Regions from separate parts of the Bradyrhizobium sp. CFUWI genome, predicted to be linked through region 1. Evidence: riboswitches for the same ligand, from Rfam matches in the RefSeq annotation. Region 1 holds a riboswitch; each other region holds the start of a gene.
What was found. A riboswitch is a leader RNA that binds a small molecule or an ion and turns the genes downstream of it on or off. The one in region 1 is predicted to bind cobalamin.
Positions count from the first base shown of each region.

Region 1 (8,665 bases):
TATACGCGCGAGCGCTCCAGATACATTGCACGTCATATTTCTTGTGTGATGTCGTGTGTTCGTCTCGTCCAAAAGATCGCGTGCGTTGGCGATCATGAATCGTCAGTTCATCACCCCGACCTTGTTGGCTTCCGACTGGTATCACCAGCGTTAAAATGTCGCGCTCCATGCGCAGTCGTCCGTTCTCCTGGCGCAGCCGAATGATCTCCCAGTCCGCCGACATCGCGCCGCGAATTCGCTCCCAATCAAAACGCCACTTAGAAGCTTTGTGAGACGAACCGCGAGCCGTTGCGGCTGTTGCGTGTAGATCGTGCACGACATGACAATGATCGAGGCGGGTGCGCAGAGACCTATGAGGGCGCTCGTTATGTTTGCGACGGGGAAGGCTGCTTGCTCCACGGATATGGAGCTGTCTTTTTGAGAAGAGCCCGACTGAAAGGCTCTCTCTCTCTCTCTCTCTCTCTCTCTCGCCTCTTCCTTTAAAGAAGGCCGGCAGGTCGCTAAGTCTTGTAGCTGCAGACAGCATGATATCGCGGTGCGGCAATCAGTTGTGGGAGGGGTGCGGAACGTGGATGAACCACTTCATGGAAATCCCGGCTGTGCTGCACTTCCGAGCAGGAGTCGGCCGGCGCTCTGGAGGGTTCCCTCGTTTAAAGCTGCGTGCTGGGCAACCACGAAGCTGTCGCACATCGCTCGCGCCAGATTGCTGGTTGTATAGAGCGACGCACTTCCAGCGAGAACGCTGGCAATGTTGCAGACCTCAGCGCTTTGCCGCGCGGCGTTTGTCGCGGCGAGGCGCATCAGGGTCGCGGTGCGCGGGTTTACCGCATCCTTGATCGCTTCCTCCCACAGCTCCTCGGTGGCCTCATAGAAGAAGGAACGGGCGGAACGCAGCATGGCTTCGGCTCTGGCCATCTCCAGTTGGACATAGCCGCGCTCTGCCATGACGGGCGCTCCTGTGATTGAGGTGCGGCTTCCGGCCTCCGCGATCACCTCGTCTAGCGCCGAGCGTGCAATACCGATGCCGACAATCGCATGCGCCTGGGCAGCGAAAGTCATGGACGGATAACGATAGATCGGCGCGTCGAGTGTCGGCGGACCGCCGCGGATCAAGGTCCATTCCTCCGGCACAATGACATCGTTGACAACGACGTCGTGGCTGCCGGTGCCTTGCAGACCGATGACGTCCCAATTGGGGCGGATTGTCACCTTCTCGGCCGGTATCACGGCTACCCGCGCAAGGCCACCGGTCGGATCGTCTTCCACAGTGATCCCAACGCCTATCAGATCTGCGCCCGGTGAGCCGCTGGCGAATGGCCATACGCCGTTCACGACAAACCCGTCGGTGCTCCGCCTGGCGGGCTGGAGCGGAAAAAGCGCACCTGCCAACACCACGTCCGGTCCATTCGCGTATACCTTGTGAAGCGTGTCCTCCGGAAGAGCAGCGAGGTAGCGAGCCCCATCGCCGAAGCTGGCGACCCAACCGGCGGAGCCGTCGACTTGGGAAATACGCTCGATCAGGCGACAAAAATCGGCCGGCGTTCGCTCCTCGCCGCCGAATCGCTTGGCGACCAAAGCTCGATAGACGCCAACCCGCTTGAAGCCCTCGATGATCTCGTCTGGAATCTTCTGCGCTCGGGCGAATTCCTTTCGACGCGCGCGGATATCAACCAGCAGCGGCGACAGATTATCCCAGGTCGCAGCCGTCACGTCGGTTACTGGAGTGATCGTCTCTGGTGGAGCGTTCATAAAGCTGTCCTCGGTGTCTTGAGCCGATCGCTGCCGCACTTCATTGAATTTGATTACGCGCGCACGGCGAAGCCAGTCGGATTGATAGCCAGTTGGCAGGGATCGTCAAAACTGTCGCAGCTGATATTGACTTTGATGCGATTACTCACGGTTGCCAGTCCAAACCACCCCCGAACGCATTGACTCAAAGAAAAGGTGTTGAGGGTCGGCAAGACTGACAGAGATATGGCTGTCGATGCTGTCGTTGAGGCGGAGCCGGCAAAGCAACGGATATGCGGCGGCGAGATCGATCCACCTCTGCTGCACTATGTCTCCAACGGGTGACGACAGCGCTGGTTTTGCCATGTCTCCTCCAAGGGACGATTTGTCACACTTGTGCCCCGCCGGCTCGAACCACGTGGTGAATTCCTGATTTGGCAACCGCGAGGTCGGCGATCCCCTGCGGCTCTTTGGCATGTCCCCAGCAATCGATGTGCCATCAATTATGGTCTGCCGGCTGTGTCTGAATCGAGCGAGATCACTTGGCCCGTGCCGCGCCGGGGTGAATGTTCGCGCCTCCCGTGTCTGATTCCAGGCACAACGCGTCATCAATCGGACACGGCGGAAGGAGAACGACTGAAGTGGACCTCGACCGCGAACCAGTCGGGTTCGGCTTGCCTGCTGGAGTTTCAGACCCGTTCCGATCTCCGGACAGTACCAACAGCGCAATTTACCGTGCTCGCGACCGTGGGCGACCTGACTCAGTTCGGTCCTCGATGCCTCGCGCACGGCTCCGGGGCTCCTCGCCGAGGGCCCTCGCCGGTGCTCAGCGGGCATGCGGGCCCGCTAACACTGCCCCGTTACCCTTTTAGAGTTTCGTCGCAGCATTCGATCGTGCCGCCTCGGTATCGGCATGCTCACCAGCCCGGGCGCGATGCGCCGCGTGCACGCCGGATCGGGCCCGAGGCTTCTCCATGTCCCGTCCCTTGAGGAGTAGCATGGAGGGCTGGTTCCCCGGCAGATTGTTATCCTCTCACTGAGTCGGGGCAAAATTTCGCTAGCTGGCACGCGCCGCTGCGGCCAACTCCTAGCAAAACACCCGAGTAATCGTGCTGCCCGATTTTTCCTGACGGGCTGAGGGCTGCGGGAAAGGCTCGCGACTGCTGCGAAGGCGTAAGCACCGAGACTTTCGAGCTGAATGTCTTGCAGTTGCTCTGAGGCGATCGGCGGTAAATAAGCTGCGGCGCGATCTTGCTCTGCCCGACCGTTTACCAAGCGCGCTTTCGCTCCTCTCTTACTATTCCCGCTCCTATGGCTCCATGCGAGCGAACCAGGAGCCAGGAGGAAAGGCCGCGATACGCTTGGCAAAGGGGGATTGCGGCTCCCAATCTTGCCCTTCGCTCTTCTCGAAAGTGATGACCCCGTTGTGTGTAAAAAAACGGGGTCCTGGGATATCACAGTTCACCAAAAGCAAAGCGCGCCACAGATCACCCTTCTCGGTCGGCTTGTCCTTCTGCTTCGGCAAGTAGTCCACTTCAACAGGTTCAACGATAGTGCAGCGGCCCTGCCGCAGAAGATCGCCGAGGCGGCCTTGCGTGGTCGTCACAAAGTTGAAGTTGCTCGGATCATGCAGAAAGCCAAGATTTGCGTCCCTTTCACTCTCCTTGACTTCAGTGGCGATCAACGAGAGTGCTAGGGCGTGCCAGCCCAATTCGATCGGCTTTGCATAGGTCGACGCAAGTTGAAACGTGCCGTCGAGCGCGATCCTCCAGGTGATAAAGTACGGTTCGTCTAATATATCGTCAGGGTGTCTGGTCCACAAAACGAAAACATAGTCGTTTTCGTCGAGTTCAGCGACGCCCCACATTCGAGGGACGAACTGTGCCACCTTCGAGACGTTGGAGATAATTTGTTCTATTGTCTCACCGTCTTGCGCTCGCCACGTTGACTTGAATCTTTCGATATGGGGGCTCTCGATGGCGCGAACACTGTTGCTCATCGCAGCCAGCCCGACCAGGCAGATCAGGGGTCGACCGAGACAAAACCATAACGCGCGTCTTCTAGACACTGTTCTCATAACTGCCGGCCTATTTGGTGTCATCCACACGTCATTCAAAGCGGGCAACCTTCGACTTGTTATGCGCGAGCGCAAGAAGTTAGCGGCGACGCGACGGGGAGACCGATGGTGTCCCATGCGAGCAGGCGCTCCCCTCTATGTCACGCGCCACTAACTTCACTGCCGGCGACAGCCTCAAGTTGCTGTGCTGGACATGCCCAGCAGGAGGAGACTGGGCATGCCGAAGACTTGCATTCTTCGTGCCAGGTAATAGACGGCAATTCGCACCGCTTTTGTGTCCTCTTTGTCGACTTTCCGACTGGTCAATGTCTCGATGTTTCCGTTCAGCGCTATCCAGCCCGGCTTATGCATCCTCGTCCCGCACCGGATCGTTCGATGGCGCAGCGGAACACCTCGGTACCAAGCTCCTGATGAGAATTGTTTGCCGCTATTGAACCGTTTGGTTCGGCATCGTTGCCAGAATGTGGCTTTCGATCTCTGCCATGCGTTTGGCCATTTGCGGCCATCGGCCATGGTGCGTCTGCCGCTCCTATCGCGACATGCGGCGCTTCGAGAATAGCCTCAGTTAGGAGCGCTTTGCACTCGATGGCGACGAGGCGAAACCGATCTTTACCGCCGAACATTTGGAGTCTTGCTGAACCGCACATCAACGTGCTGGCCGGGTATGTTGCTGGCTTCGCCAGCTTGGGCCTGTTCAACACGGATCCTGTTGGCCGAGAAGGTGGCTGGATGGTGGACTTGCTCAAAGAAGCGCTGAGAAGCCGGAGATGCGTTCTGCTCGAGGCAGCAGTCCCGACCGGGCAAGCCGCATTTGTCCCTTCCACCGATCTGGCGTGCGGCCCGCAGGCAGCTGCGATCGTCATTCCGATATTGCTGACTTGAGAGCGCTTACATCGGCTCAACGCATCAAGATGCGCGGCCATTCGCGTAGCGGATGTCGCAGCACCAGCTTGAGACATGATCTGAGAGGTTGACGGAAGACTTGTCTTCTCGATAATCCAAGTCGTCGAGGTTCTCCGGTCGCACTTGATCCGGAGCTAAGAGGGAAGCCGGTGAAGATGCCGGCGCTGCCCCCGCAACTGTGAGTGGCGAGCCGCTGTCCAACGATGTCACTGAAGCCTGCGCGGCTTCGGGAAGGCCGGACAGCAGCGATGACCCGCGAGCCAGGAGACCTACCCCGACAATATATTCGTCCACGGGCGGGGTGTCCCGGTGGTGCGCCAAGCAGCCGTCGCACTGCGCGACTTCCCCTGCCTGCGTCCGCCATGGCCTTCTGCCCCCAACACGGGGTTAACGCTATGTCTCTTCTCTCCCTTCCCGTTGCCACGCTCGGAACGCCACGCATCGGTCCAAGGCGCGAGCTCAAACTCGCTCTAGAAAGCTACTGGGCCGGAAAAAGCAGCGAACAGCAGTTGCTGGAGGACGCAGCTGGCCTGCGTGCCGCGAACTGGGCTCGTCAGAAATCTATCGGCGTCACGGTCATTCCATCAAACGATTTCTCGCTGTATGATCAGGTGCTCGACACAAGTGTCATGGTTGGCGCCATCCCGGAGATCTACGCCTCAAAAGCCGAATCCGTTTCGCTGAAGACGTACTTCGCCATGGCCCGCGGATCACAATGCGACGATCGGGATGCGAGTTGCGGTCACGGACCGCGCGGATTTGGCGCACCCCCGCAGGAGATGACCAAGTGGTTCGATACCAACTACCACTACATGGTCCCCGAGTTTCGCAGAGGACAGACTTTCAGGCTATGCTCTCGCAAGCCGATCGAGGAGTATGAGGAAGCCAAGGCCCTTGGCTTTCAGACCCGCCCTGTCCTGATCGGGCCGGTCACATTCCTAAAGCTCGGCAAGAGTCCCGATCCTGCGTTCCAGCCACTCTCACTACTGGATGAACTGTTACCGGCCTATATCGAAGTTCTGCAGGAATTGGCCAAACGTGGAGCAAATTGGGTTCAGTTCGACGAGCCCTGCCTGGTTCTTGATCTGGATGAGAGGGCGCGGCAATCTTTGCGACATGCCTATGATCGGCTCGCCAAGGAGGTGCCGGCCATCAAGATCTTAGTTGCCAGCTATTTCGGCGACCTCGGGGACAATCTGAACACCGCGTTGAGCCTGCCAGTTGCCGGACTACACCTCGACCTAGTTCGAGCGCCACAGTTGTTGGACCAGATCATCGCTGGCGGCCGAAGTGATCTCGTCATGTCGCTCGGTGTCGTCGACGGCCGGAATGTATGGCGGTCGAATTTGTCCTCGCTGCGCCAGCGGCTCGAACCCGCGATTGCGAAGCTCGGCAAGGACCGTGTACAGATTGCCCCATCCTGCTCGCTGCTTCATGTGCCGGTCGATGTTGAACTTGAAACCGGGCTCGTTTCCGACGTCAAGAGCTGGCTTGCTTTCGCGGTCCAGAAGATGCGGGAGCTTGCGATCCTGGCGCGGGCACTCGCAGGCGACCAGAATGTTGCGCCAGCTCTTGCCCAGTCGGAATGTACCGCGACTGTTCGCCGGACTTCGCCAAAAATCCGTGATGCTAATGTCGCTGTCCGGATGAAAGCGATCGATCAGACCATGCGTCGGCGCGCGAGCCCATTTGCCCGTCGTGCAGAGATCCAAAGCGATCGTTTCGGACTGCCGGCTTTCCCTACCACGACGATCGGATCGTTCCCGCAGACCACAGAGGTCCGGAATGCGCGTGCGGCGCATGCGCGGGGCGCGATAAGTGACGAGCAATACGACAGGTTCCTCAAGGAGGAGACTGCGCGCGCCGTACGTTGGCAGGAGGACATCGGTCTCGACGTCCTCGTGCACGGCGAGTTCGAGCGCAATGACATGGTGCAGTACTTCGGCGAGCAACTTGCCGGCTTCGCATTTACCAGGAGCGGATGGGTGCAGTCCTACGGCTCGCGCTGCGTCAGGCCACCGATCCTGTTTGGCGATGTAGTGCGCTCGAAGCCTATTACCGTGGACTGGTGGCGCTACGCGCAATCATTAACGAAGAAGCCGATGAAGGCGATGTTGACCGGTCCGGTGACGATCTTGAACTGGTCCTTTGTTCGCGATGATATTCCCAGAAGCGAGGCCTGCCGCCAGATTGCGCTCGCGATCCGAGACGAAGTCCGCGATCTCGAGAATGCTGGTGCGACCATGATCCAGATCGACGAAGCTGCACTTCGAGAAGGATTGCCGTTGCGTCGATCGGAGTGGACGGCTTATCTCGACTGGGCCGTGGATTGCTTCCGGATCTGCTCATCGGGCGTCGCTGATCAAACGCAAATTCATACACATATGTGCTACTCGGAGTTCAACGACATCATCGGTGCGATCGCTGCAATGGACGCGGATGTAATCTCGATCGAGACGTCGCGCTCGAAAATGGAACTACTCGACGCGTTTAGGAACTACGAATACCCAAATCAGATCGGGCCGGGCGTGTACGACATCCACTCTCCACGCGTTCCGGAGACGGGCGAAATGAAGGAGCTGATGGCGTTGGCTCTGACGCGGCTGCACGACTCGCAGCTCTGGGTCAATCCGGACTGCGGGCTGAAGACGCGCAACTGGGAAGAGGTCCGGCCGGCGCTAGCGAACATGGTCGCTGCCGCCCGCGAGCTACGCGCTGCATTCGATCCGCCAGGCCGTTGATCCGGGCTTGGGTCTCTTCTCATCGAGGTGGTCATTTGCGCGCCCGATAATGGAGGTAGCACTGGGAACAGAAAAAATGCCCGGTCCCGCCTAGGCGGGCCGGGCGAAAGTCTGGAGGAGCGACACTGACGCATCGCTGAGCCGAGTTGAAGCACAAGCTCAGCGTAGCTCAATTATGCCGTGGTATGCCACTGTATAGTCTGAGGTTTATATATCTACACCAAGGTTTGTCGCTCATGAGCGCGTCGGGAACGACTACACGGCAACGAGGGGCAGTGATGCGGGGCGGGGATGTCCCGATCGCTGTTGAACTAGGTCGGGCCGACGTTGCCGGAATGAATGTTACGCGGCCCTCGTGACGTGGGCAACGGGGTTGATCGTCATGCGATTGTGGCGAGCTTGAAGAGCCGCACGCAGAACCGACAATTGGTTATGCGCCTTCAATCGTCGGAAGCCCTTGTTAGCCTCGATCATGCCGGCCGCGACCCATCGCAAGGCCATACCGGCATCCCGCCAGCGTTTGACGTTGCGCGTGACGCGGCGAATGGTGCCCATCATGTTCTCGGCGATGTTGGTACAGGCGAGCGATCGACGAAGCTCCTTCGGCAACTTCAACCGGACGACAGTCAGGATTTCGTCGAGGCCTTCGAGGATGCTGGCCGCTACGCCGGGCCATTGCTGGTCGAGTCGACGCGCGAGATTGCGGATCAATTTTTCGCTTGTCGGCGTCATCGAGCTCCCAGGCCTGGCGCATGGTGGCCGCATGATGCTCTTTCGGCAGGCGTTCCATGATGTTGCGCGCCTTGTGGATCTGGCAGCGCTGGATCGCTGCGGCCGGACCGAAGGTGCGGCGGATCGCCTTCGACAGCGCCTTCGCGCCGTCGGCGATGAACAGTCTTGGCACCGTCGGGTCGAGCCCGCGCGAGACCAGGTTGTCCAGCAGGGCCTGAACCGTTGCGGCATTCTCGGTTGCCCCTTCCACCAGCGCCAGCGGATGCTTGTTGCCTTCGCCGTCAACCCCGATCGCGGCGACTAGCACGAGATCGTCGTCGAGATGCAGCCCGTCGATTTGGACCACCAGAAGGTCGAGCGTGGACAGATCGGCAGCCATGAAGTCGGCCAGCCGCGCCGCCGACAGCGCAACGAACCTCCGCGAGACCGCCGATTTCGAAATCCCAGATCCGGGCGGTGCCGGCACGTCCCCCTCGGGCAGTCG
Region 1 covers NZ_JBWJZE010000044.1:9,917-18,581, reverse strand. The annotation lists gene AC066S_RS37200 (acyl-CoA dehydrogenase family protein) at 583-1,749, opposite strand; gene AC066S_RS37195 (nodulate formation efficiency C protein) at 3,038-3,727, opposite strand; gene AC066S_RS37190 (hypothetical protein) at 4,391-4,687, shown strand; cobalamin riboswitch at 4,798-4,999, shown strand; gene metE (5-methyltetrahydropteroyltriglutamate--homocysteine S-methyltransferase) at 5,104-7,449, shown strand; partial or broken gene AC066S_RS37180 (IS256 family transposase) at 7,792-8,665, opposite strand, start outside.

Region 2 (8,665 bases), on a different contig from region 1:
GCGGCGCGCATCGACGATGTCGCCAATTTCATTCCGGCGCGCCTGACCGGATTTTTGTTCGTGCTGCTGGCGCCGAGGCGGTCCGAAGCGCTGTCATGCATGACACGGGACGCGCGCCGTCACCGCTCGCCGAATGCCGGCTGGCCCGAAGCGGCGATGGCCGGCGCACTCGGCGTACGGCTCAGCGGTCCCCGCATCTATCACGGCAGCATCACGAACGAACCCTGGCTCAACGAGGGCGCGCGCGATCCGCTTGCCGCGGATATCGGCGAGGGACTGACGGTCTACCGCCGTGCCATGCTGCTGCTCGCCGGCGTGCTTGCGATCCTGGCCTTCGCGTGAAAGAACGGGGCATGCGCGAGCACGGCGGAAATCTCGATCAAGCCCAAGAGCGTTTCGGCGGACGCGCCGAGGACTGGATCGACCTGTCGACCGGGATCAACCGGCTGCCTTATCCCGTCGGCGAGGTGAGCGCGCGCGCGTGGAGCGCGCTGCCGTCGCGCGCCGAGATCGAGGCGCTGCATCAGGCCGCGCGGCATGCCTATCGCACCAGCGCACCGATCGTCGCGCTCGGCGGCGCGCAGGCCGCCATTCAATTGCTGCCGCAACTCGCGCCGCCCGGCCGCGCGCGCATCCTCGCGCCGACCTATAATGAATATGCCGGCGTGCTGTCGGCCGCGGGCTGGGATGTGCAGGAGGCAGGCGAGCTCGACGCGCTGGCGGGCGCCGACCTCGCCGTCGTCGTCAACCCCAACAATCCCGACGGCCGGACTCATGCGCCAAAGGATTTGCTGGCTCTGCTGCTGCGGGTCGGCCGTCTCGTGATCGACGAGAGCTTTGCCGACGCGGTTCCGCTGTCGCTTGCACCTGAGGCGGGACGGCCGGGGCTGCTGGTCCTGCGCTCGTTCGGAAAGTTTTACGGCCTTGCCGGCCTGCGGCTGGGCTTTGCTCTTGGCGATGCGGCTGATGTGGCCAAGCTCGCGGCGGCTTCAGGGCCATGGCCGGTCTCAGGGGCAGCGATCGCAATCGGTTGTCGCGCGCTGCATGACGATGCCTGGGCCGAGGCCACATCCGCGCGGCTTGCGCGCGACTGCGTTCGCCTCGACGAGATGGCGCGAGCGCAGGGCTGGACCTTGGTCGGCGGCACCCCGCTGTTTCGTCTTTACGAGACGCCTGACGCACGTGCTGCGCAGGAGAAGCTCGCGCGCGGCCATATCTGGTCGCGCGTGTTTGCGCGAGAGCCGACATGGCTGCGGCTCGGGCTTCCCGGCAGCGAAGCCGAATGGACGCGCCTCGCCGAAGCCCTAGCGTGCTAGCGCGAGCAGGCCTGCGACGTCGAGATGTTTTTCGATGTGATCGGCCAGCGCCTCGAGCGCGCTTTCGACCCGGGCCATATAGGGCTCGTTGCCGGCGGGAATGTCGAGCTTGGCCAGATACGCCTTGCGGAAATCATCCGACGTGAACAGGCCGTGCAGATAGCTGCCCTGCACGCGGCCGTCGCGCGAGACCGCGCCTTCCGGCTCGCCGTTCAGCGTCGCGAAGGGGCGGATGCGATCCGGTCCGTCGGTGCGCCCGATGTGGATTTCGTAAGCCTCGATCGCCTGCTTTGTGGCGGCATGCACGGCCGCGACACGCGTCAGCGTCTTCTGCGGGCTCATCACCGTCTCGACATCCAGCAGCCCAAGTCCTGGCGTATCGCCCGCGGGGCCCTCGATGCCATCGGGATCAGCAACGCTGCGCCCCAGCATCTGATAGCCGCCGCAGAGGCCGAGCACGTGGCCGCCGCGGCGATGGTGCGCGAGCAGGTCGATGTCCCAACCCTGCGCGCGCAAAAAGGCGAGATCGCCGCGGGTCGATTTCGAGCCGGGGATGATGACGAGGCGCACGTCGCCGGGAATCGCTTCGCCGGGCCGCACCATTACGAGATCGACGCCAGGCTCGAGCTTCAGCGGATCGAGATCGTCGAAATTGGCGATCCGCGACAGCGCAAGACAGGCGATCTTGCATTGGCCGGGCTTGCGCGCGTCGCTCAGGCCCAGCGCGTCCTCGGCCGGCAGCTCGCCGGCGCGGGCAAACCAGGGCAGCACGCCGAAGCCGCGCCAGGCGGTCTTTTGTTCGATGAGCCTGTAGCCGTCGTCGAACAGGGTAGGATCGCCGCGGAACTTGTTGATGACGAACCCCTGGACCATCGCGGCATCGTCGGGGTCGATCACCGTCTTGATGCCGACGAGCTGTGCGATGACGCCGCCACGGTCGATGTCGCCGACCAGCACGACCGGCACGTCGGCCTTGCGGGCAAAACCCATATTGGCGATGTCGGACTTGCGCAAATTCACCTCGGCCGGACTGCCGGCGCCCTCGACCAGCACGAGATCGGCGCGCGCCTTCAGCCGTTCAAAACTCTCCAGCACCGCGCCCATCAGCGAGGGCTTCATTGCGGCGTAGTCGCGCGCACGCGCCGTGGCAATGCGTTTGCCTTGGACCACGATTTGCGCGCCGACATCGGTCTCGGGCTTCAGCAGCACCGGGTTCATGTCGGTGTGCGGCTCCACGCCTGCGGCGAGCGCCTGAAATGCCTGGGCGCGGCCGATCTCACCGCCGTCGACGGTGACGGCCGCGTTGTTCGACATGTTCTGCGGCTTGAAGGGCAGCACGCGCAAGTCCCGCCGCGTGAACGCGCGCGCGAGGCCGGCGACGATGAGCGATTTGCCCACGTCGGAGCCGGCTCCCTGGATCATCAGCGCGCGTGCCATCGTCGTTCAGAACTCGACGCCGGCCTGAGCCTTGATGCCGGAGCGGAAGGGATGCTTGACCAGCGTCATCTCGGTGACGAGGTCGGCGATCTCGATCAGCTCGTCCTTGGCGTTGCGCCCGGTGAGCACGACGTGAGTCATCGGCGGCTTCGAGGTGGTCAGGAAGTCGACGACCTCGGCGATGTCGAGATAATCGTAGCGCAGCGCGATGTTGATCTCGTCGAGCACGACCATGCGCAGGTTCTCATCGAGGATCAGCTCCTTGGCCTTCTCCCAGCCGGCGCGCGCGGCGGCGATGTCGCGGGCGCGGTCCTGCGTCTCCCAGGTGAAGCCTTCGCCCATCGCATGGAACTGGCAGAGCTCGCCGAAATGACCGGTGAGCAGGCGGCGCTCGCCGGTGTCCCAAGCGCCCTTGATGAATTGCACCACCGCGCAGGGGAAGCCATGGGCAACGCAGCGCACGATCATGCCGAAGGCGGAGGAGGACTTGCCCTTGCCGGCGCCGGTGTGGACGATAATGAGGCCCTTTTCGCCGCTCTTGGTCGCCATGATCTTGTCGCGGGCGGCTTTCTTCTTCGCCATTTTCTGGGCGTGCCGGGCGTCGGTTTCCTCAGGTGTTTGGGTGTCCGGTTCAGGCGTCATTGGATCCGGTCCTTCGGCTTGACAAGAGGCGGCCACCGGCAAATGGTGGCCCGGCGTTGGTTCCTGTCCTATGACAGGCGAAGAGGGAATGCGATAGGGTCCGAATCGGCAAGATTTGGGTCCAAAATGCAGCCGCCCCCGCGACCGTGACCGGAGAGATGCCCAAAGCCACTGATTCCCCAGGGAATCGGGAAGGCGGGGATCGAAGGGCCTAGACCCTGCTCCGCAAGCCGGGAGACCTGCCAGCGCGGACGAGTTTTGGACCGGCGGACGGGGTGTTCCGCGACGGGGAAGCGGGCCTTCTGACGAATGGTCCGTGTGCCTCATCGCCTCCCGCTGTTATCTGGAAGAGGCGATGACCGTCACACTTCACGTCTGCATCACCTGCCGTGCCGGCCAGACGCTTGGCGAGGGCGAGACCACGCCCGGCAAGCGCCTGCACGGTGCGATCCTCGAGGCCGGCGTGCCCGACGGCGTCAATGTGGTTCCCGTCGAATGCCTGTCGGCCTGCAGCCAGGGCTGCTCGGTGGCGCTGAGCGCACCCGGCCGCTGGTCCTATGTTTACGGCCGCCTGTCGGATGCGAATGCGCAGGACGTAGTCGCAGGCGCTGCGGCCTATGCGGCCGCGCCGGACGGGCTCGTGCCCTGGCGCAGCCGCCCCGAAATCTTCCGCAAGCAGTCGCTTGCCCGCATTCCCCCCATTGCAATCGTGCCGGAGGCCGCCGAATGAGCTCGCTCGCAAAAGTCCCGGTCACGGTGGTCACTGGTTTCCTCGGCTCCGGCAAGACGACGCTGATCCAGCATCTTCTCGCAAATCCCAACGGCAGGAAGCTCGCCGTGCTCGTCAACGAGTTCGGCAGCGAGGGCGTCGACGGCGAGATCCTGAAGTCCTGCGCCGATGCGAACTGCCCGGAAGAGAACATCGTCGAGCTTGCCAATGGCTGCATCTGCTGCACCGTCGCCGACGATTTCATTCCGACCATGGAGAAATTGCTGGCGCGGCCGGTGCGGCCCGATCACATCCTGATCGAGACTTCGGGCCTGGCGCTGCCGAAGCCGCTGCTGAAGGCGTTCGACTGGCCACAGATCCGCTCGCGCATCACGGTCGACGGCGTGATCGCACTCGCCGACGCCGAGGCCGTGGCGGCGGGCCGCTTCGCGCCCGATCCTGACGCCGTCGAGGCGCAGCGCGCGGCCGACGCCAATCTCGACCACGAGACGCCGCTGTCGGAAGTGTTCGAGGACCAGATCGCCTGCGCCGACATCGTGCTGCTGACCAAGGCCGATCTCGCGGGCGCCGCCGGCATCGAAGCCGCCAGGGCGGCCATCACCGCCGAGATGCCGCGCCGCGTGCCGATGCTGCCCGTCACCGACGGCGCGATCGACGCCCGCGTCATCCTCGGCCTCGGCGCGGCCGCCGAGAACGATCTCGCCGCGCGCCCCTCGCATCATGACGGCGAGGAGGAGCACGAGCACGACGATTTCGCTTCCGTCGTGATCGACCTTCCGGAAGTCGCCGACATCGATGCGCTCGTTGCCTCCGTGCAGCGCCTGGCGCGCGAGCAGAACGTGCTGCGTGCCAAGGGCTATATCGCGGTCGCGGGCAAGCCGATGCGTCTCTTGCTTCAGGCCGTGGGCGAGCGCGTGCGCCACCAGTTCGACAAGCCCTGGGGCGCAGGTCTCAGGCAGTCCAAGCTCGTCGTGATCGGCGAGCACGGCGATATCGATGAGGCCGCGATCAGGTCAGGACTTGGTATCTGATGCACGTCGTTTTCCGCGAGAGCCGCGGTCTGGAGGAGACCGCGACACCCAGAGACATCGGCCAGGACCCGGCCGATCTCGTGGTGCTCTCGTATTCGGATTCCGACCTTGCCGCGTTCGCTGCCGGCTGGCGGCGTGGCCGCAGCAGCCTGCCATCATTGCGGCTCGCCAATCTCGCCGAGCTGCGCCATCCGCTCTCGGTCGACACCTATATCGAGAAGACGCTGTCGCAGGCGCGGGGCATTCTGGTGCGGCTGATCGGCGGCGAATCCTATTGGCAATACGGGCTCGCTGCGCTCCAACAGCTCGCGAAGGACCGCAACATCGTGCTCGCCGTGCTGCCGGCCGACGGTCGCGATGACACGCGGCTCGATTCATATTCGACCTTGCCGGTCTCGACGCTGCGACGGCTCAAGGTGCTCTGCGACACCGGCGGTCCGGTCGCCGCGCAGGCGGCGATCGCGCAGCTCGCGCTGGCCTCGGGGCTTTATGCCGGGCCCGTCACCGGCGAGATGACCGTGCCGGAGATGGGCTTCTACGATCCCTCGCGCGGCGTCATTGCTGCGCCGGCCTCGAGTGAGGACAGGCCGCTCGCGCTGGTGACATTCTATCGCTCGTACCTTACGGCCGCAGATGCAGGCCCGGTCGATGCCCTGATCGCCGCGCTGCGCGAGAAGGGCTTTGACGCATATGGCGCGTTCGTCACCTCTTTGAAGGCCCCGGGCGTTGCCGATTGGTTGCGCGCGCATCTCGCGCAAAATCCTCCGGCCGCGATCGTCAACGCGACGGCGTTCTCGGCCATCGGCGAGGACGGCACGACGCCGTTCGATGCCGCATCCTGTCCGGTGTTCCAGGTCGCGCTCTCGACGGCGCGGCGCGAAGACTGGGCAGAGTCGCTGCGAGGTCTCTCGCCCGGCGATCTCGCGATGCATGTGGTGCTGCCCGAGGTCGATGGCCGGCTGTTCACGGGTGTCGTGAGCTTCAAGTCGGCAGGGATGCGCGATCCCGATCTGCAATTCGCCCATCTGGCGCACGGGCCCGACGAGGAGCGCGTCAAGGCCGTCGCCGCGCGCGTTGCGGCCTGGCGGCGACTTGCACAGAAGCCCGCCGCCGAGAAACGGGTGGCGATCGTGCTCTCGAACTATCCGGGGCGGCCACACCAGATCGCGCATGCGGTCGGCCTCGATGCGCTGGCTTCGGTGGAAGCATTACTGTCCGATCTCGCTGGGGCCGGCTTCGCTGCCGCGCCGGTTCAAGCACTCGGTGGGACACTGTTGAAGCAGAAGCTCGCCTGGAACGTTGCCGATTATCGCGCGGCCCTTTCGCGCCTGCCGCAATCCCTGCAGGATGATCTCGCGCAGGCCTGGGGCGCGCCGGAGGATGATCCCAGCTGTCGCGATGGCGCGTTCCGTTTCGCGGCCATCGCAAGCGGCCGGTCCATCATCGCGGTGCAGCCGGAGCGGGGCGATGCGGTCACGCGCGATGCCGATTATCACGATCTCGCCCGCACGCCGCGCCACGCTTATGTCGCGTTCTATCTCTGGCTCCGCGCGCAGGGGATCGATGCCGTCGTGCATATGGGCGCGCATGGCACGCTGGAATGGCTGCCCGGAAAATCCGTCGCGCTGTCGTCCGCGTGCTGGCCGGAAGCGCTGATCGGCGATCTGCCCGTCATCTATCCCTTCATCGTCAACGATCCCGGTGAAGCCGCGCAGGCCAAGCGCCGTATCGGCGCGGTCACCATCGGCCATCTGCCGCCGCCGCTCGCGCAATCTGCGGTGCCGGAGGGGTTGCGCCGGCTCGAACGTCTGCTCGACGAATATTCGACCGCCGATGGTCTCGATCCCGCGCGCCGCCAGCGGCTGATCGCGGCGATCCGCGACGAGGCACGCGCGGCCGGTCTCGAAGACGATCTCGGCCTCGATGCCTCGGCCGCGCCAGCTGAAGCTATTCCGCGGATCGATCGCTTCGTCTGCGATCTCAAGGAAAGCCAGTTCGGCGACGGCCTCCATGTGTTCGGCCGCGGCGCCTGCGGCGACGCCGAGCGCGATGCGCTGCGTTCCGCACTTGGCGGCAAGCGCGTCGCACCCGGGCCGTCGGGCTCGCCCTATCGCGGCCGCCAGGACGTGCTGCCGACCGGGCGCAATCTCTTTGCCGTCGACCCGCGCGCGGTGCCGACGCCGTCGGCGCATGCGCAGGGGATAAAACTCGCGGAGGAACTGCTGCGCCGTCACCTGCAGGATCACGGCGACTGGCCGAAGGGCCTCGTCGTCGATCTCTGGGGCTCGGCGACTATGCGCACGGCGGGCGAGGAATTTGCGATGGCGCTGCATCTGGCCGGCCTCGCGCCGCGCTGGGATCACGCCTCCGGCCGCGTCACCGGCTATGACATCATCGCCCCGGCCGAGCTCGGCCGCCCCCGCATCGACGTCACGTTGCGGGTCTCGGGCCTGTTCCGCGACGTTTTTTCGGGCCTCGCGCAATTGTTCGAGGCCGCCTGCGAGGCGCTCGCCGCGCGCGAGGACGAGGGCGAGGAGAATCCGTATCGCCACCGGACCTCCCGTGTGTTCGCGCCGCGTCCCGGCCAATATGGTGTCGGCCTCTCGGCGATCCCCGATGCGTTCACGCCGGAGACACGCGAGGCCGCCGGCGAAGCCTGGCTGTCGGCCTCGTCCTGGGCATTCTCGGCCGATGGCGAGATGCAGCACGATCGCGCTGGGATCGAAGCGCGGCTTGCCTCTGCCGACGCCTTCGTCCACGTCCAGGATTTGCCGGAAACCGACCTGCTGCTCGCCGCCGACTATGCCGCGCATGAAGCCGGCATTGCGGCCGCCGCAGCGCATCTCGGCGCGGCAGGGCCGGCGCTCTATCACCTCGACACGACACGTCCCGAACAGCCGTATGCGCGTACGCTGACTGAGGAGATTTCCCGCGTCGTCCGGGCGCGCGCCGCCAATCCGGCCTGGATCGCCGGCATGATGCGCCATGGTTTCCGCGGCGCCGCCGAGATCGCCGCGACGCTGGAGCACATGGCCGCGTTCGCCCATCTTGCCGGCGCCGTGCCGCCACATCTGTTTGATCTCTACTACGATGCGACGCTCGGCAATGACGATATCCGGGCTTTCATGGCGCGCGAAAATCCGTCGGCGCTCGCCGCGATGCAGACCTGCTTTGCGCGCCTGCATGATGCGGCGCTGTGGCAGACGCGCCGCAACTCGATCGCCGCGGCACTGCGGGAGGCCTCATGAGCGCTTCCGCGGTCAAGGGCTGGTGTCCCGGCGCGCTACGCCCGATGCTGTCGGGCGATGGGCTCGTGGTGCGGGTGCGCCCGTTCGGCGGGCGCCTCGAACCCCCACAGATCACCGGGCTTGCCGAGCTCGCCGGGCAACACGGCAATGGCCTGATCGACGTCACGAGCCGCGCCAATCTCCAGATCAGAGGCGTCAGCGAGCAAGGCCATCGGCCGCTGCTCGACGGCCTCGCGCAACTGGCGCTGCTCGACCCCGACG
Region 2 covers NZ_JBWJZE010000002.1:662,947-671,611, forward strand. The annotation lists gene cbiB (adenosylcobinamide-phosphate synthase CbiB) at 1-342, shown strand, start outside; gene cobD (threonine-phosphate decarboxylase CobD) at 354-1,316, shown strand; gene AC066S_RS06830 (cobyric acid synthase) at 1,305-2,753, opposite strand; gene cobO (cob(I)yrinic acid a,c-diamide adenosyltransferase) at 2,760-3,395, opposite strand; cobalamin riboswitch at 3,436-3,656, shown strand; gene AC066S_RS06840 (DUF1636 family protein) at 3,751-4,125, shown strand; gene cobW (cobalamin biosynthesis protein CobW) at 4,122-5,156, shown strand; gene cobN (cobaltochelatase subunit CobN) at 5,156-8,404, shown strand; gene cobG (precorrin-3B synthase) at 8,401-8,665, shown strand, end outside.
Region 2: linked by a shared signal. The riboswitch ahead of AC066S_RS06840 (DUF1636 family protein) and the one ahead of metE (5-methyltetrahydropteroyltriglutamate--homocysteine S-methyltransferase) in region 1 are both predicted to bind cobalamin.

Region 3 (4,110 bases), on a different contig from region 1:
GCTAGATACGGCCGAAAGCCGCCCACACCCCGTTTTCGCCGTCCCAGCTGCCGCGGCTCGCCGCCTTGGAGTACTCCGTGGCGCGCTGCTCGAAGAAATTGGCGTGCTCGACGCCATTGAGAATCTCGACGAGCCACGGCAGCGGATGCGCCTTGAGCTGTGTGAACCCGCCCTCCTTCGCCTCGAAGAAGCCGAAGACCGGGGCAATCCGGAGCTGGGTCAGTCGCCAGTCGGCGACGTAGCGGACGTAGGCGTGGATGTGCTCAGGCAGCATGCCCTCGATCTTGCCAAGGCCGAAGGCGAGCTCGACGAAGTTCTCCTCCAGGTTCACCATGGTCTTGGCGACGTCGACAATGTCGTCGCGGACGGAGCGCGTCACCGCGCCGGTTTCGCGGTGCCATTCGTGAAATAACTTGATGATGCCCTCGCAGTGGAGACTCTCGTCGCGCACTGACCAGCTTACGATCTGTCCCATGCCGTTCATCTTGTTGTGGCGCGGGAAGTTGAGCAGCATGGCGAAGCTCGCGAACAAGGCCATGCCTTCGGTGAAGGCTCCGAACATCGCCAGGGTGCGGGCGACATCGGCCACGGTGTCGACGCCGAATTCGTGCATGTAGTCCGCCTTGGCGCGCATCTGCGCATAGCCGCGGAATGCCTCAAACTCGGTCTTGGGCATACCAAGCGTCTTGAGCAGCAGCGCATAGGCGTCGATATGAACCGTCTCCATATTGGTGAAAGCGGCCATCATCATCTGGACGGTGAGCGGCTGGAAGATCGGGATGTAGCGCTTGAGATAGTTGTCGCCGACCTCGATGTCCGACTGAGTGAAAAAACGGAAGATCTGGGTAAGCAGCGCACGCTCGTTGGCGGTGACGCGGTCCGACGCCCAGTCCTTGAGGTCGGTGCCGAGCGGTACCTCTTCGCCCATCCAGTGGGTCTGCTGCTGGCGCTTCCAGAACTCGTAAGCCCAGGCGTAGCGATCGACGTCATAGCTGCCGGTCGAATCAAGGAGGCCGACGCGCCCCTTGCCGATCAGCGTGCGCGGATCGACGGACGACAGATCGATCATTGACATGCGAGGCACTCCTCATAGTCGGTGCGCTGCGGCGCCGGCGTTGCCGTGTCATCCTCGGCAATCTTGCCGGCGAACGCCGCGCGCGAGATCGATTTTGAACGGCAGTAGTAGAGGCTCTTCACCCCACGCTTCCATGCCGTCCAGTGCAGCATGTGGAGGTCCCACTTATCGACGTCGGCCGGCAGATAGAGGTTGATCGACTGGCTCTGGCAAATGAATGGGGCGCGATCGGCGGCAAGCTCGACGATCCAGCGCTGGTCGACCTCAAAGGCGGTGCGAAGGATCGCTTTCTCGTGCTCCGACAGGATGTCGAGATGGGCGACCGACCCCTCGTGCGCGATGATCGACTGCCAGGTCGCCGAGGTGTCGGCGCCCTTGGCGGCCAGCACCTTGGCGAGATGCGGATTACGCACCGAGATGGCGCCGGATAGCGTCTTGTGGGTGTAGATGTTGGCCGGGATTGGCTCGGTGCAGGCGCTGGTGCCGCCGCAGATGATGCTTATCGAGGCGGTCGGCGCGATCGCTATCTTGTGGCTGAAGCGCGCCATCACGCCGCGTTCCAGGGCATCCGGGCACGGGCCACGCTCGCGAGCGAGCGCCACGGATGCCGCGTCGGCATCGCGACGGATTTTTCGGAACATGTTCAGATTGAACGACTTGGCCAGGACACTCTCCATCGGAATGCCCTTGGCCTGGAGAAACGAGTGGAAGCCCATGACGCCGAGGCCAACGGAGCGTTCGCGCAGGGCGGCGTAGCGGGCACGCTTCATGCCGTCCGGCGCCACTGTGATGAAGTGGGTGAGCACGTTGTCGAGGAGGCGCATGACGTCCTCGATGAAGCCGGGCTCCTTATTCCACTGGTCCCAGGTCTCGAGGTTGAGCGACGACAGGCAGCACACCGCGGTGCGCTCCTCGTCGCGATGATCGATGCCGGTCGGCAGCGTAATCTCGCTGCACAGGTTGGAGGTCGAGACCTTGAGGCCGAGCTCGCGCTGGTGCTTGGGGAGCGCGCGGTTCACGGTGTCGATGAACAAGAGATAAGGCTCGCCCGTCTGCAGCCGGTTCTCAAGGATACGTTGCCACAGCTGGCGGGCATCGATCTCGCGGACGACCTCGTTAGTCTTCGGGCTGCGCAGAGCGAACGTGGTGCCGGCACCCACGGCACGCATGAACTCGTCGGTGACGTTGATGCCGTGATGTAGGTTGAGGCTCTTGCGGTTGAAGTCGCCGGACGCCTTGCGGATCTCGAGGAACTCCTCGATCTCGGGATGGTGGATATCGAGATAGACCGCCGCCGAGCCGCGCCGCAACGAGCCCTGGCTGATCGCCAGCGTCAGGCCGTCCATGACGTGGATGAACGGGATGATGCCCGAGGTGACGCCGCCCCTCACTTTCTCGCCGATCGAGCGAACATTCCCCCAGTAGGTGCCGATGCCGCCGCCGTTGGAGGCAAGCCAGACGTTCTCGTTCCAGGTGCCGACGATGCCTTCGAGCGAGTCCGACACCGAGTTAAGGAAGCACGAGATCGGCAGGCCGCGCGGGGTGCCGCCGTTGGAGAGCACCGGTGTGGCCGGCATGAACCACAGTCGAGACATCCCATCATACAGACGTTGGGCATGCGCAACATCGTCCGCGAAGGCGCAAGACACCCGGGCGAACATGTCCTGGAGGCTTTCGCCGGCGAGCAGATAACGGTCGGTCAGCGTCAGCTTGCCGAACGACGTCAGCAGGTTGTCGCGCGACCGATCGAGCGTGAGGTCAGACGGCCTTGGCGATGGCGCGAGGGGCCTTGGCAGCGGAGCCGGCGATGGCGGCGGCTGCACAAGACACAGCTCAGGCGTGGTAGGCTTGGCCTGCGCTGGGAGCGGCCGCACACTCGGCATCTCGATGAGATGACCATGCTGATCGAAATCGTAAGACGGCGACATCGGCAACCCCGCGATGTTTGAGGCTGGGGGGCCGTGCGGACGACTTGCGAGGAGACCGGGCAAATATCACCAGTTGCAAGCAACCCACCGGGGCACCCCGCCCGAGGACGTTCGTTCTGTCGCGGCAGGTCTCCTGGCTCGCGGGTCGCTGCGGCTGTCGGCCTTCCCAGCGCTGTCGCGCCAGTGACCATGATGACAACCGCTCGCCGCTTACAGTTGCGGGGGCAGCCTCGGAATAGCCGTTGCCGGCGCACCGGGTTCCCTCTTAGCTTCCATCCTACGAGATGCGGGAATGGAAGACCGTGACGGGCTACATATAGGCGCCGCTCGCGGAGATTCGTCAAGGCGGCACCGTCAAGTTAACGAATTGGAGCAGCCCCAAGGTCGAGGTTCGGCGAGCGCTTGTCGTGGAGATCTCGCGCCAAGTCGCAAAGGCTCGCTCGCGCGAACCACGACGGAAGTCGGCAGTGACGGCTCCGAGAGAGAGGATGTGGAAAAGGTTCGCGACCTGATCATGAACTGACAGAAAAGTTGAGCCTGACGGGACGATTTGAAACGCTTCATGATCCGATCGCGTCGCCTGTCACCCTTCCGGCGTTCGTGGTCTGGACTATCCCTTCACCCGGCGATGTCCGCTGTAGGTGCTTCCCGTCGAGTCTCTACTCCTCCCCCCTGGCAGGGGCTTGGCTCGGGATTGGCAATGAAGGTTTCCGCGACTTTGAGCAGTTCTGCTCCTCTTTCCCCAAGGGCCCCGCATCGGCCCATCTATACGGCGCATACGACCTCGGGGCAAAAGGACTAGAGTCTGTTCCGCTCACGGATTGAGCAGCCGAGCGTCAGGGCGTGTACTGTTGCCCGCCAGCATTTGATGCTAGTGAACAGCGGTTAATAAATCACTGAAAGTGCATTGCATGCCTTGGCGAGCAATGGAGTGCGAAGATCTTCCATCTGTGAACGCGATCGTAGATCGCGTTCACCTCAATTACCCTGAGGATGAGTGAGCTGGTCCCGCAAATCTGAACAGCGCGATAAGTGGAGTTTCTGCCTGACGGCGGGCAAGATTGACCCGCGAATCAGGAGAGACGATGAGCAGACGAGCACGGCGGA
Region 3 covers NZ_JBWJZE010000070.1:405-4,514, forward strand. The annotation lists gene AC066S_RS38450 (ribonucleotide-diphosphate reductase subunit beta) at 2-1,075, opposite strand; gene AC066S_RS38455 (ribonucleoside-diphosphate reductase subunit alpha) at 1,066-3,003, opposite strand; cobalamin riboswitch at 3,110-3,323, opposite strand; partial or broken gene AC066S_RS38460 (hypothetical protein) at 3,344-3,585, opposite strand.
Region 3: linked by a shared signal. The riboswitch ahead of AC066S_RS38455 (ribonucleoside-diphosphate reductase subunit alpha) and the one ahead of metE (5-methyltetrahydropteroyltriglutamate--homocysteine S-methyltransferase) in region 1 are both predicted to bind cobalamin.

Region 4 (8,665 bases), on a different contig from region 1:
CCTGATCGGCATCGGTTGCGGCGATCCTGGCCAGCTCACGCGCGCCGCCGTTCAAGCCATCAACGCCGCCGACCTCGTCCTGATTCCGCGCAAGGGAACGGCGAAGTCAGATCTCGCCGATCTCAGGCGGACGATCTGCGCGGATGTGCTCACCAGCGACACGACTGCCATCGCCGAGTTCGATCTTCCCGTGCGCGATGCCGCCGAAACGGATTACCGCAAGGGCGTGGACGACTGGCACGATGCGGTCGCCGCGACCTGGTCGCGGGCGATCGCAGATCATCTCGGAAGCAAGGGCAAGGTCGCGCTGCTGATCTGGGGCGATCCTTCGCTGTACGATTCCTCGCTGCGCATCGCGCGGCGGCTCGATCCCTTGCCCAAGATCGAGGTCGTGCCCGGCATCACGTCGATCCAGGCGCTGTGCGCGGCACATGCGCTGCCGCTGAACGATATCGGCGAGCCGTTTCTGGTCACGACGGGGCGGCGCTTGCGCGAAGGCGGCTGGCCGCAAGGCATCGACACCGTGGTGGTGATGCTCGACGGCGGCACGGCATTCGAATCGTTGGATCCGGCAGGGATTCACATCTACTGGGGTGCCTATCTCGGCATGCCCGATCAGATCATCATGTCCGGCGCCCTCGCCGAAACCGGCCCGCGCATCGTCGCGGCAAGGCAGGAAGCGCGCGCGCGGCATGGCTGGATCATGGACAGCTATATTCTCAAGCGCAGGCGTTAAGCGAGGCAGCATGCTCCCCGAATGGGTCACCCGGAACTGCCCCGCGATCTCCGCGATCCATCGCGAGGCGGCGATTGCGCGGCAGGCGCAGCTGACGAAGCCGACCGGCGCGCTCGGCCGGCTCGAGCAGCTTGCGATCGAGCTCGCAGGCCTGCAGGCAACCGAGCAGCCGCGCGCGGCGCGGGTGCCGATCATCGTCTTCGCCGGCGACCACGGCATCGTCGCGCAAGGCGTCTCGGCCTATCTGCAAGAAGTGACCATCGCGATGATGGCGAATTTTGCCTCCGGCGGTGCTGCGATCTCGGTGCTGGCGCGCGAGCTTGGCTCCAGCCTGGAGGTGGTCGACGCCGGCACGCTGGCGCAGCAGGAGATGGCGGGGATCGTCACCGACAAGCCGCGCCACGGCACCCGCGATTTCAGCGTGGAGGCTGCGCTCACACCGGCCGAACTGGCGTTTGCCTTCGAGGCCGGCCAGCGCGCGGTTGCGCGCGCGGAGGCCAATCAGCCCGATCTGTTGATCTTCGGCGAAATGGGGATCGGCAACACCACGGCGTCGGCAGCGATTGCGGCAAGCCTGCTCGGCATCAGCGCCGAGGAGATCGCGGGCAGCGGCACTGGCGTCGACGCGGCCGGCCGGGCACACAAGGCACGCGTGATCGATGCCGCGATTGCACGTCACGGCGTTGCGGGCGCGGCGCCTGAGAAGATACTGTGTGCTGTCGGCGGGCTGGAAATCGCCGCGATCTCGGGCGCGATCATCGCGGCCGCGCAGCGCCGCATCCCGGTGCTGATCGATGGCTTCATCGTGTCGGTCGCAGCGCTCGCAGCGGTGCGGCTGAACCCGTCATGTCAGCCCTATCTGCTGCCGTCGCATCAATCGGCCGAGCAGGGCCACCGCCTGGTGCTGCGCGCCCTGAACGTGCAGCCGCTGATCAGCCTCGATCTCAGGCTCGGCGAGGGATCGGGCGCCGCCATCGCGCTGCCGCTGGTGCGCGTCGCCTGCGCGCTTCACAACGGCATGGCCACCTTTGCAGAGGCCAATGTGCCCGACAGGCCTAGCTGATCCGCTGATTGACCGAGACGACGCGCCAGCCGGTCGCGAGGCGATCGATCCGGGTCAGCGACAGCGGATCGATCACGAAGCGCAAGGCGGCTTGTGGCGAGAGATCGAGTGCGATGCACAGCGCGGCGCGGATGGTGCCGGAATGCACGATGAGCGTGGCTGGTCCGGCTCCGATCCGCGACAGACCGAGCCGCACGCGCGCGACTTGATCCGCAAAGCTTTCGCCGCCCGGTGGCCGTCCGCCGGCCGGATCGTTCCAGAACTGCGCATAGGCCTCGCCGCCGGCGGCAGCGAGCGCGTCGTGCCGATGGCCGGTCCAGTCGCCGAAATCCTGCTCGCGGAATTCGCTGACCTGCTCCGGTTCGAGGCCCAGCGCTTGCGCGGTCTCGACCGTGCGCCGCGACGGGCTGGCGTAGCTCGCAGCGTCCCGCGGCAGGCGCTGCCGCAGCGCCTCCAGTTGTGTGCGATCGCGGAGAACGGCCGGCGCATCGGCGGCATGGATCGTCCCTTTGACGCCATCGACCGGCGCGTGCCGTATCAGCCAGAGGAAGGTCTCGCCTTCCATGCTCATCTCCAAGGAAGTTGGTCGCTGTGGCAATAACGCCGCAACTGGCACATTGACTCTGTTGTGACGGTAATCCTAGATGCTCGCGACGGTTTCCCCGAGAGGGGATGAAAAGGGAATGCGGTGCGGGGACGTTGTCCCCAATGCCGTGGCTGCCCCCGCAACTGTGAGCGGATAATCCTTCGTCAGAAGCCACTGGGTCCTCGGTCCCGGGAAGGCGACGAAGTGGTGATGACCCGCGAGCCAGGAGACCTGCCGTCAGCCGTGGTCACACGCGAAGATGTCGGTCGGGGAGTACAGACATTCGGCTTCATCGGGCGGCCGCAAGGCCAAAAGGTGAGACCTCGTTCGCTGTGACGTGCCACTGACGTCATACCGAGGTTTCCAGCCGTGTCTTCCATCCGCATCTTCCGACCGCGCCATTTCCTGCTTGCTTCGGCGGCTCTCACGTCCTTTGCAGCGCTCGATCTGCCCGCCGCACAGGCGCAGCAGGCTCGCGAACCGCTGCCGCCGGTCGAAGTGTCGCCGGCCCAATCCCGCAAGCCAGCCAGATCAGCCGGCCGGGAGGCGCAAGGCCCACGCCGCGCGGCAGCGCGCAGGCCTGCCGCCGCATCCGCAGCGCCCAAGCCCGTCGTCCCGGCTGCGACGGTGCAGACGCCGCTCAACTCCAATGCCGTGGCCGAGAGCGCCTCGCGGCTCGGCCTGACGGTGCGCGAGATGCCCGCGACCGTCGAGGTGATCTCGGCCGAGACCATGCGCGAGCAGGGCTACCGCACCGTCTCCGACGTGGCCCAGGGCGCGGTCGGCGTCACCTCCGGTGACGATCCGGCCGAGCCGTCCGCCTTCTCGATGCGCGGTTTCACCAACAGCCAGATCAACACCCTCTACAACGGCATCAAGATCGGCCCGCAGAACATGACCTCGCGGATCATGGACACGGCCAATCTGGAGGCCGTGGAGTTCTTGAAAGGCCCGGCCTCGCTGATCTCGGGCGAGGGCGCAGCCGGCGGCGCGATCAATTTCGTCACCAGGCAGCCGCACACGGGACCGATCAGGAACGAGGCCGATTTCTCCTGGGATTCCCTGAACTCGTTCCGCGCGCATTACGGCTCAGGCGGCAGCACCAACGTGCAAGGCCTCGACTACCGCTTCGACGTCAGCCGCTCCGCGCTCAACGGCTTTGCCGACGACACCAATACCAAGATGCTGGATGTGTCCGGCCAGCTCAACTACCGCATCTCCGACAGCCTCAAGGTGTGGGGTGCGATCGAGTACCGCGAGGATCGTGGCAAGGCCTATTGGGGCGCGCCGCTGGTGCCGATCGCCTTCAGCGGCTCGCATGCGACGAGCGGGATCGTTTCGGGCAATTACGTCTCGAACTACAACAAGACCGATCTCGGCGCGGTCACCATCGACGACCGCACCTTCAACACCAATTACAACGTCCTCGACAATCGCAACGTCGCGCAGGAAGTCTGGTTGCGCGGCGGCTTCGAGCTGAAGCTCGCGCCCGATCTCACGCTGAAAAGTCAGGCCTATGGCTATGGCGCCGAGCGCACCTGGTTCAATAACGAGATCGAGGCGTTCAACTCGACCACGAACCTGGTCGATCGCGAGCGCTTCTACGTCGCGCACAGCCAGCGTCTCGTCGGCAACATCACCGACCTGATCTGGGACACGAACATCGCAGGTTTCGACAATCGGCTGGTCACGACGTTGTCCTCGAGCTATCTCGATTTCGTCAGGCCGGGCGCGGCCAATTTCCCTGGCGATTCCGTTTCGCTGGTCGATCCCAACCGGGGCTTCTACGGCCTTCTCACGACGCAGCAACAGACTGCGCGTATCGACAACGAAGCCCTCTCGTTCGAGGACCGGCTGAAGCTGACCCGGACCTTCGCGCTGATCGGAGGCATCCGCGTCGAGCATATCGGACTGGATCGCAACTCGACCGACAAGAGCGGCTTGGAGAAAGCAGGCTTCCCGTACACGAAGGACTGGGCGCCTGTGACGGGGCGCATCGGCTACACTTGGGAGGCCGTGCCCGGCCTGACCTTCTTCAGCCAGTATGCGACCGGCGCGGATGTGTCGGCCAACAACATCTTCCTGCTCACGCCGACCCAGCCGCTGGACCTCACCACCGCACGCACCTACGAGACAGGCGTCAAGCATCTGTTCTGGGACAACAGGGCGGAGTGGTCGTTCTCGGCTTACGACATCGTGCGCAAGAACGTCTATGCCGCGGCCGGCGGGCAGGCGCTCAACATCGCCGGGCGGCAGGAGTCCAAGGGCGTCGAGCTTGCGGCGTCGTTGCGTCCGATCGAGCCGCTGCGGCTCTGGGGCAACATCGCCTATGTCGATGCGCGCTATGCCGATTACAATTTCGCCGGCGGCTCGTTCACCGGCAACACGCCGCCGAACGTCCCGCGCATCGTCGCCAATGCCGGCGCGTCCTGGCGCTTCTTCACGCCCTGGCCGGTGGAGCTCGGCATCACCGGCCGCCATGTCGGCGACCGCTACAACACCGATGCCAATGTCGTGACGATGAAAGCCTACACGGTGGCCGACGTCTACGCCTTCGTCGACATCCCCAAGACGGTGTTCAACGTAGTCGACCAGGCCCGCCTGACCTTCCGCGTCCGCAACATCACCGACAAGCGCTATGCGATCTGGGGCGATCCGTTCTATCCGGACCAGATCCTGCTCGGCGCGCCGCGGACTTACGAGCTCTCGGCGGCGTTCAAATGGTAGGACGCTGACCGCATGCTGGGCGCGGTCGTCCTGTTGCATCGCTGGCTCGGGGTCGCGTTCTGCGTGCTGTTCGCGATGTGGTTCGCGACCGGCATCGTGATGCACTTCGTTCCGTTTCCGTCGCTGACGGAAGCGGAGCGCTTTGCCGGCCTCGCGCCGGTGGAGCATGCGGAGACGAGGATCTCAATCGCCGACGCGGTCGCCGCGAGCGGGGTCATCGATGCCACCCGCGTGCGTTTGGTCCAGCGGATCGGCGGATCGGTCTATATCGTGTCGGGTGCATCGCGCGTCCGTGCGGTCCGTGCCGCCGACGGGCAGGACGCAGCTTTGATGTCTGCCGATCTCGCGCTCGCCATCGCGCAAGATCACGCCCGCCGCCGCGGGCTCGATGCCGCGCGGGCCGGGAACGTCGCGCTGGAAGACTACGGTCAATGGAGCGTGCCGAACGGCTTTGACCGCCATCGGCCCTTGTTTCGCATCGCCCTCGGCGACGCCGCTGGAACGGAGATCTATCTGTCGTCGCGCAGCGGCGAGGTCGTCCTCGATACGACGCGAGGCGAGCGCGGCTGGAATTGGGCCGGCAGTGTGCTGCACTGGATCTATCCCACGGTCCTGCGGAGCAACTGGTTGCTGTGGGATCGCCTCGTCTGGACGCTGTCGCTGCTGGCCTTGCTCGCGGCTTCGCTGGGCGCGCTGCTCGGGATGGTGCGGATCAGCATGCGAGATCGCCGGATCTCGACGCCCTACCGCGGCTGGCATGCGCTGCATCACCTCGTTGGCCTCGCGGCAACGGTGTTCGTGCTGACCTGGATTTTCAGCGGCTGGCTTTCGATGGATCACGGCCGGCTGTTCTCGCGCGGGGAGCTGAGCCCCACCGAAGCCGGCGTGATGAACGCGGCACCGGACTGGACGGCGGCTCCGTCATTCGATCGACAGCCGACAGCGGCGCCGGTCCGCGAGGTTGAATGGTTTGCCTTCGGCGGTCATGTCTATCGCCGCGATCGCTCCGCCCTCGGCGTCCAGACCTTGGCCATGGCAGGGGATGCGTCCCGTGCGGAATTTCTGACCGCGCGCGACGTCGAAGCGCTCGCGGTGCGGCTCGCCGCTGGATGCGGCACGCCGTCAATTTTGGCCGGAAACGACGACTATCCCGCGCATTCCGCCGTCCCCGGAGCACCCGTCTACCGCGCGCGCTGCGGCGATCTCTGGTTCGACATCGACGGTGCCGGCGGCCAGGTGCTGCAACGGCTGGATGCCTCGCGGCGCGCCTATCGCTGGTTCTACAGCGCGCTGCACACGCTCGATTTTCCGGTCCTCATGGCGCATCCACGATTGCGCGATATCGTGATCGTCGGGCTCTGTGCGCTGGGCTTCGTGTTCTCCATGACCGGTGTGGTCATCGGCTGGCGCCGCTTGCGGCTCTCTCTGATGGTCTGACCAGGCGAATCAGCCGCGATCTCGGCGCGCTGCACACGTTCTGCGACCGCACCCTCGTGGATCGCAACGTTGGCGACAACTCTTTGAGGCCCCGGGCGGCTCAAAATCGCGATGAGATCCTGCTGGCGAAGGGCCGGTTAGTGGCATACCATTTGCAAGCGAATGGGCTCTGGTTTCAACTGCTCTTGGCCAACGATTGGCCGGCATCACGGCATTACTTGGAGGACTTCATGGATCGCAGGACCGTATTGAAGGGACTGGCTGGCGCGGGTGGTTTGGCATTGACCGGCCTCGCGGCCCCGGCGATCGCACAAGGCGCATCGGCCCGCACCCTGCGCTTCGTGCCCCAGGCCAATCTCGCCAATTTCGATCCGATCTGGGGCACGCAATATGTCGTGCGCAACGCCGCCGCGATGGTCTGGGACACGCTCTACGGCATCGATTCCTCGCTGCAGCCGCAGCGTCAGATGGTCGAGTCCGAGGAAGTGACGGACGACGGCACCACCTGGACGTTCAAATTGCGGCCGGGCCTCAAGTTCCATGACGGCGAGCCGGTGCTGAGCAAGGACGTCGTTGCGAGCCTGTCGCGCTGGTCGGCGCGCGACCCCATGGGATTGATGATCAAGGCGCTCCAGCAGGAGCTCACTGCCGTCGACGACCGCACCTTCAAATGGGTGCTCAAGCAGCCCTTCCCGAAGATGCTTTACGCGCTGGCCAAGAACAACTCGCCGTGCAGCTTCATCATGCCGGAGCGAATCGCGCAGACCGATCCGTTCAAGCAGATCACCGAATATGTCGGCTCGGGGCCGATGAAGTTCGCCAAGGGCGAGTGGGTGCCCGGCGCGAAGGCTGTGTTCGAGAAGTTCACCGACTATGTGCCGCGGCAGGAGAAGGCCTCCTGGCTCGCCGGCGGCAAGCAGATGCAGCTCGACCGCATCGAATGGATCGTGATGCCGGATCCGGCCACGGCAGCCGCAGCGTTGCAGAACGGCGAGGTCGACTGGTGGGAAAACCCGATTGCGGACCTCGTTCCGGTCCTGAAGAAGAACAAGAACATCAGCGTCGACATCGGCGATCCGCTCGGCAATATCGGCTCGTTCCGCATGAACCATCTGTTCGCGCCCTTCAACGACGTGCGGGCGCGGCGCGCGGTGCTGATGGCGCTCAGCCAGGAAGACTACATGCGCGCGATCGTCGGCGACGACAACGCGCTCTGGAAGCCGCTGCCCGGCTTCTTCACGCCGGGCACGCCGCTCTATAGCGAGGTGGGCGGCGAGATCCTGAAGGGCAAGCGCGATCTCGATGCGGCCAAGAAACTGCTCGCCGAGAGCGGCTATTCCGGGCAGCCAGTGACGTGCATCGTGGCGCAGGACCAGCCGATCACCAAGGCGCTGGGCGACGTCACCGCCGACCTGCTGAAGAGGCTCGGCATGAATGTCGACTTCGTCGCTACCGATTGGGGCACGGTCGGCTCGCGCCGCGCGCAGAAGACCCCGCCGGGGCAGGGCGGCTGGAACATGTTCCACACCTGGCACGCGGGCGCCGACTGCATCAATCCGGCACCGTACACCGCCATTCGCGCCAACGGCGACAAGGCCTGGTTCGGCTGGCCGAACAGCCCCGGCACGGAGAAGGAGGTCGCGTCCTGGTTCGAGGCCAAGAACCTCGACGAGGAGAAGGCCGCCATCGGCCGCCTCAACAAGGCGGCCCTCGATGACGTCGTCTACGCGCCGACGGGCTTCTTCCTGAGCTACACTGCGTGGCGCAAGAACGTCTCCGGCATCACCAAGGGGCCGCTGCCGTTCTTCTGGGGCGTCTCCAAGTCTGCATGATCGTGCGCTGAGGCCAGATGCTCTCCTATATCCTCCGCCGCATCGCCGCGACCCTGCCGGTCATGGCCATCGTCGCGCTGTTCGTGTTCAGCCTGCTCTACATCGCGCCGGGTGATCCGGCCGTGGTGATCGCGGGCGACCAGGCGAGTCCGGAGGATGTGGAGCGCATCCGCCAGAGCCTCGGCCTCAACCGTCCGTTCCTGGTCCAGTTCGGAAGCTGGGTCTGGCGCATCCTGCACGGTGATCTCGGCACCTCGATCTTCACCAATCTGCCGGTGTCGGCG
Region 4 covers NZ_JBWJZE010000002.1:680,722-689,386, forward strand. The annotation lists gene cobF (precorrin-6A synthase (deacetylating)) at 1-736, shown strand, start outside; gene cobT (nicotinate-nucleotide--dimethylbenzimidazole phosphoribosyltransferase) at 747-1,799, shown strand; gene AC066S_RS06920 (histidine phosphatase family protein) at 1,792-2,364, opposite strand; cobalamin riboswitch at 2,437-2,638, shown strand; gene AC066S_RS06925 (TonB-dependent receptor) at 2,755-5,112, shown strand; gene AC066S_RS06930 (PepSY domain-containing protein) at 5,125-6,549, shown strand; gene AC066S_RS06935 (ABC transporter substrate-binding protein) at 6,780-8,381, shown strand; gene AC066S_RS06940 (ABC transporter permease) at 8,399-8,665, shown strand, end outside.
Region 4: linked by a shared signal. The riboswitch ahead of AC066S_RS06925 (TonB-dependent receptor) and the one ahead of metE (5-methyltetrahydropteroyltriglutamate--homocysteine S-methyltransferase) in region 1 are both predicted to bind cobalamin.